DNA from 2 places in the Lysinibacillus sp. NPDC058147 genome. Region 2 is predicted to be linked to the other one. Evidence: predicted binding sites of a transcription regulator. Region 2 holds the regulator's gene; the other holds the start of a gene.

Region 1 (3,426 bases), on a different contig from region 2:
AGCTTGGTATTGATATCGTCAACTTAGGTTTAGTATATGATGTAGATTTAGATGAAGAGGGTGCAGCAACAGTTACAATGACGTTAACTTCTATGGGCTGCCCGCTTGGACCTGTAATTGTTGATCAAGTGAATACAGCTTTAGGTGAGCTTCCAGAGGTAAAAAGTACAAATGTCAATATTGTATGGAATCCACCTTGGTCAAAAGATAAAATGTCACGCTATGCAAAAATGGCATTAGGTGTACGCTAAGTCCACTTAAAGCACGATAAAAAAATCCCCGCTTACAAATGGTAAGCGGGGATTTTATTGTTTTGAAATACAAAATAGTAAAGGGAAATTTTGTGATTATTGTGAGCTTTAGCGCTTCATAATTCTATCGGCATTTCTCGAAATTTTATCAGCGATCGACATTTTGGAGCATCATGCCGCTTCCTACGCTTTCGCACAAAACACATATTGCTGAAATTTTGTTTTTTCACTATAAATTATAGCCGTTCTAAAAGGCCCGCACTTAGTGAAATTGTTGATTGGAGTGGAGACTGGGCGACTCCTTGGGGATCAGCGTCACAGATGAGACCCTGGAGCGAGCAAAGCGAGTGAAGCGGCTCATCGGACGCCCCCAGGAAAGCGCCCAGTCGGAACGGAAATCAACCCCTCGCTTTGCCAGACAGCCCTACTTTAATGGTATCTTTGCATAAAGCTTGACTATAACATGAAATCCCCGCTTATAACTCATAAGCGGGGATTTTGCGTGTAGCGTATTAATCGATACGACATATTTGTAACGGACAATTCTCACAGGCGATTTCATCTTTTAAAAATTGTAAATCGTGAATGGTAATATAACCTTTTTCGAACGATATGATATTGTGCTTCTTTAAGTCATTGAGCATGCGATTTATCATCTCTCTACTCGTCGCACATAAATTAGCGATTTCTGTATTTGTTAACGGTAAGTCTATATAAATAGTGTCATTTTCTAAAGGCTTACCATAAGTATTCGACAGACGGATGAGCGTTGAAAATAAAGCACCCTTTTTACCATTTAAAACTAAATCGCGTAAACGACTTTGATGCTTTAAATTTTCTGTTTGCAACCACTTCATATATTCCACCATTAAATCAGGTTGTTCCATAAGTAAAAGTTCCAATGATTCACGGCTTAGAACAAATAGACTGGAAGGTTCTAATACTTTGGCGGTCATGGAATTATACGTAAGGTTACAAAATAATGAGCCTTCACCAATAATACTATCTGGACCACAAATACGAATGGTTAGCTCCTTCCCATTCTCCGTTTCCTGACTAATTGAGACAGCTCCTGTTTTTATATAATAAATTTCTTTTGCACGTTCGCCCTCTAAAAAAATTTTACTATCCTTATTTACTTTAATAAAAACACCGTGCGTTTGAAAAAAATTGTGAAATTTCTCTTGCATATTGTCCATTATAACCATATCTCCAACACATCGCTTTCTTTTTGTAAAAATGTCTAATTATTACAAAAGAATGGTGAACAATTTTCGATAATAAAACTAAGAAACATAGTTCTATTATAACGCAATTTTCCAGTTTTAAGGGGAGAAATTTTAGGGCTAATTCTTTGCTAAGGTTTGTCGTATGTTGTAAAATAAAGTTAGTCAAAAAAGGTCAAACATTTTTTCTTGAAACAGAATGGCAAACGGGATTCCGCTTAACATTATTGAAAAGGAGTGCTAAATATGCAATTTCAACAAACAGATGACAAAAAACCATTAGAACAATTTGGACGTAATTTAATAGATGAAGTAAAAAACGGTAAAATGGATCCGGTAATTGGACGTGATGAAGAAATTCGTAATGTCATTCGTATTTTAACACGCAAAACGAAAAATAACCCTGTCTTAATAGGTGAGCCAGGGGTTGGTAAAACAGCTATTGTAGAAGGATTAGCCCAACGTATAGTAAAGGGAGATGTGCCTGAGGGGTTAAAGGACTGTGTACTTTATGAGTTGGATATGAGTGCTTTAATAGCAGGTGCTAGTTATCGTGGCCAATTTGAAGAGCGCTTAAAAGGTGTTTTAAAAGAAGTAAAAGAATCAGATGGGCGCATTATTTTATTTATCGATGAAATTCATACAATTGTTGGTGCAGGCAAAACGGATGGTGCAATGGACGCTGGGAATATGCTTAAGCCCATGCTTGCACGAGGTGAGCTACATTGTATCGGGGCTACAACATTAGATGAATACCGTATGTATATTGAAAAAGATCCTGCTTTAGAGCGTCGTTTCCAACAAGTGCTTGTACGTGAGCCATCTATTGAAGATACAGTTTCCATTTTACGAGGTTTGAAAGAGCGCTTTGAGTTACATCATGCAGTACGTATTCATGACCGTGCGATTGTAGCGGCAGCAGAGCTTTCAAATCGTTATATTACAGAGCGTTTCCTGCCAGATAAGGCCATCGATTTAATCGATGAAGCATGTGCGATGATTCGAACAGAAATTGATTCCATGCCACAGGAATTGGATGCAGTAACGCGCCGTATTATGCAGCTCGAAATTGAGGAGCAAGCGTTACGTAAAGAAAAGGACGAGGCAAGTAAAAAACGTCTAGAGCAACTCAGTGAGGAATTAACAAAGCTGAAAGAATCCTCAGAGGGCATGCGTAAACAATGGGAAACAGAAAAAGAAGCGTTACACGGCATTCAGAAAAAACGTGAAAAGCTTGATAAATATCGTCGTGACTTAGATGAAGCAGAGAGTAAATATGATTTAAATAAAGCGGCTGAACTACGTCATGGGAAAATTCCTACACTTGAAAAGGAAATTCAAGAGATGGAAAAACAATTAGAGGATGGTACGGAATCACGTATTTTACGTGAAGAGGTTACAGCTGATGAAATCGCATCTATCGTTTCACGCTGGACAGGCATACCTGTGACGAAATTAGTAGAAGGTGAACGTGAAAAATTACTGCGCTTAAAAGATACATTGCATGAGCGTGTAGTCGGACAAGATAATGCTGTACAGCTTGTCACAGAAGCAGTATGGCGTGCTCGAGCTGGTATCAAAGACCCTAATCGTCCAATTGGTAGCTTTTTATTCCTAGGGCCAACAGGGGTTGGTAAAACAGAGCTCGCAAAGGCACTTGCGGCACAATTGTTTGATTCTGAGGATCATTTTATTCGCATTGATATGAGTGAATATATGGAGAAACATAGCGTATCACGTCTTGTAGGGGCACCTCCTGGCTATATTGGCTATGAGGAAGGTGGACAATTAACAGAAGCTGTTCGCCGAAATCCATATTCAGTTGTATTATTAGATGAAATTGAAAAAGCCCACCCTGATGTTGCGAATATTTTACTGCAAATTTTGGATGATGGACGTATTACGGATAGCCAAGGTCGTATGGTCAACTTTACGAACACAGTGGTTAT
Region 2 (3,426 bases):
TTTATGAAATGTGACAATAAATTTATTAGAAACAAAAATGTTTACTTCCTCAGCTGTTAATTCTTCGTTAACTCTTTGGATAACAAAGAAATGGAAATCATCATAAAAATCGAGCTTTGGCCGCTGTAAACGCATTAAACAATCTTCTATAGCGAGTGGATGAAAGTGGAAAAATGTATCTAACAGTAGTTCTTCATCGTCGGTTGGACAATTAAAATCGACCCAGTACCATTCAAAGTCATTTTTGTGTATATCTTCAAGCGGAAAATCCTTTATAAGCTTTTGATCTTTTGTAATTCCAATTGTGCGTATCACAGCATTCACCTCAATTCTGTTCATTCTACCCTAGCAGGTGTATATATCTTCACAGGAAACTTTCTTTATAACATATCCAACCACCGAATAAAGTCGTAGCAAAGAACCTAGATGGTTTTGTAAAGCCTGCCTGCTGTAATAGTGATAAAATGTCCTCTTCACGCATAAATGAAAGAGAACGTATGGATTTCTCCATTTCCGCTACGTCTGATGGTGATAGCTTTGTATGTTGTAGCCAATAAGCACGCCATAAATCAAATTGTAGCTCAGTTTCTAAGGAACCAGGTTGCCCGTATTTTGAGACGAGGACAAACGGGGCACCAGGCTTTAAATTATTCGCTATTTCTTTTAATGTTGCAAGCTTCTCTTGATCGTCTTGTATAAAATGAAGTACTAATACACAGCTTGCTGCATCAAACTTTACTGCAGGTAGCTGAGTATCCAGTATAGTTCCTTGATATAAAGAAATATTATTAGGTATGGATTTTAAACGTTCACCAGCTATTTGTAGCATCGCTTCTGATGGATCTATGCCAATAAATGACCAATGAGGTCTTTCCTCAGCGAGCTGTAAAATTTCATTACCGCTTCCGGAGCCAACTACTAAAAACTCAGCTTTTTCATGTAACGCAGATTGATAAAAGGTTTGTGTTAAACGTAGCATTGCATCATAGCTAGGTAGAGTGCGACGAATACCTTTTTCGTATTCGTTTGCAAGTTTGTTATTAAATTCCATCGAGTATCACATGCCTTTCAAAAAAATTTTAAAAATCCAACTTTTATTTGAAACTATTTAAAGCAAAGTTCCGTAAATAGTAGTACATAAAATAAAAAAATTAAATGGAAGGGTTGATATAAATGGAAACTAAATGGTCTAAGGTAATCATACACGCAAGTGCGTTTTTTGCGCCATGGTTAGTACCAATTATATTTTTCTTAATTGGCTCGGATGAAGAGATAAAAAGTTTTTCTGTGCAAGCCTTATTGTTCCAAATTGTGATGTGGGTACTACTGACAATTTCGGGTATTTTAAGCTTCCTAATCATTGGTATACCGTTCTTGATTGTTTTTGGTATTATGTATTTTATTGTGCCAATTATCGGTATTGTGAAGGCTCTATCTGATGAACCTTGGCGTTACCCAATTGTTGGTCGCTGGGTATAATTTTTATAGACGCAAGTATATGCTAGTTGCATATGCTTGCGTTTTTTCTATAGCTGAAAAGGGTATCTTATAAAAAGGACAGAAAACGCTTAAATTTTTCTATGTGCGAATTAATTGCAATTATTTTCAAGCGTTTTGTATAATATACTCAAAGAAAGTCAAAGATAGTCAAAGTCAGTGAAGTAAGCGAGGTGTATTCCTAAAATGCGTAATATATCAGACATCATAGAAGGCTACTTAAAGCAAGTACTTGAATTAGGTGGAGAAGGGCATATTGAAATAAAACGTAGTGAAATTGCAGATAAATTTCAATGCGTGCCCTCACAAATAAATTATGTAATCAATACAAGATTTACTGCCGAACGAGGTTACCTTGTTGAAAGCAAACGTGGTGGTGGTGGATACATTCGAATTTTACGTGTCCGCGCGAATTCACAAATTGATTTAATCGATGATGTCCTTAGGCAAATAGACAGTGGGGCATCGCAAACAATGGCAGAAGATTTAGTTTATCGACTAATTGATGAGCAGGTAATTTCCAAGCGAGAAGCGAAAATAATGTTAGCAGCAGTTGATCGCTCAACTATCGATTTGCAACTCCCGTTAAGGGATAACATTCGAGCCAAAATTTTAAGAGCGATGCTGACAACGATTAAATATGAACAGCAAAAATAAAAGAGGTGATGGAAATGATATGCGAACATTGTAAGCAGCGTAATGCGACAGTTACCGTAACACAGGTTCAAAGTGGTCAAAAGGTGGAGCACCATTATTGCGACGTCTGCGCCTCGCAGTTCCATCCATTTCATGCTGAATTTAAGCAAGAGCCAATCTCTATTCAACAGCTATTATCCAATTGGTTTGGCTCACCTACATGGCAGCAACAAAAAGTGGGTGAAAAGCAGCAAGCACAACCACAGTCGCAAACATGTCCACAATGTGGATTTACGTATAAACAGTTTTTAAAAGAAGGTAAATTTGGATGCCCTAGCTGCTATGACACCTTTAGCGAGCACTTACCGAAGCTCTTTAATCGTATACAGGCTGGTCCCCAACATATAGGGAAAATGCCCGGTGCTCGAAATAATATTCATGTCATCAAAAAGCAAATTGAAGATATTCGTAACCGTATGAGACTTGCTGTAGATGAAGAACTATTTGAAGAGGCAGCTAAGCTTCGAGATGAAGTAAGAGAACTTGAGAAGCAGCTACAATTTGAAGGTGGTGATGTGTCGTGATGATTGAACCGTTTTTAGAGCGTGCTACACCAATTTGGATGAGTGTGGAAGACGATTATTCAGATATTGTCATTAGTACACGCATCCGCCTTGCTCGAAATTTAGATGGTTATCGTTTTCCATTAGCCTTTACAGAGGATGAAGCATTACAGGTGGAACAGGTAGTTACACATGCAATCAAGGACAGTACAGAACTTCGAGAAAATTATTCATATTTTGCTATTAAAGATTTAACGTCTTTACAGCGTCAAATACTTGTAGAAAAACATTTAATTAGTCCTCAGCTTGCTAAGAAAGAGCGAGACGGTTCCATGCTCTTATCTGATGACGAATCTATTAGCATTATGGTGAACGAAGAAGACCATTTACGCATTCAATGTATGACGGCGAGTTTTCAACTTCAAAAGGCTTACGAGCAGGCAAATAAAATAGATCGTGCCTTAGAGAAAGCTTTGCCTTATGCATTTCGAGATACATTTGGTTATTTAACAAGTTGCCCGACAAATATTGGTACTGGTTTGCGAGCATCCGTTATGATGCACCTGCCAGCTCTTACACTTACGGGTCAGATGAATCAAATCATGAATGCAATGACGAGATTAGGAATGACGGTAAGAGGAATATATGGAGAGGGTAGCGAAAACATAGGGAATGTTTACCAAGTGTCAAATCAGATTACACTAGGTAAAACCGAGGATGATATTTTAGC

The links. Region 2 encodes CtsR, which represses protease genes until heat stress. Its sites were predicted from a motif close to ATGGTCAATAAAGGTCAAACA; they were not measured.
Region 1: ACFVT8_RS12580 (ATP-dependent Clp protease ATP-binding subunit) is a predicted target of CtsR. The motif match lies at 1,639-1,659, and genes of this name have one in related genera.

Annotation. Positions count from the first base shown of each region.
Region 1 is NZ_JBHVUJ010000003.1:643,880-647,305, reverse strand. Features, by position in the region: gene ACFVT8_RS12590 (metal-sulfur cluster assembly factor) at 1-251, shown strand, start outside; gene ACFVT8_RS12585 (Crp/Fnr family transcriptional regulator) at 764-1,450, opposite strand; gene ACFVT8_RS12580 (ATP-dependent Clp protease ATP-binding subunit) at 1,724-3,426, shown strand, end outside.
Region 2 is NZ_JBHVUJ010000008.1:123,375-126,800, forward strand. Features, by position in the region: gene corA (magnesium/cobalt transporter CorA) at 1-315, opposite strand, end outside; gene ACFVT8_RS20260 (class I SAM-dependent methyltransferase) at 365-1,051, opposite strand; gene ACFVT8_RS20265 (magnetosome magnetite crystal formation protein family) at 1,174-1,479, shown strand; gene ACFVT8_RS20270 (CtsR family transcriptional regulator) at 1,684-2,154, shown strand; gene ACFVT8_RS20275 (UvrB/UvrC motif-containing protein) at 2,169-2,717, shown strand; gene mcsB (protein-arginine kinase McsB) at 2,714-3,426, shown strand, end outside.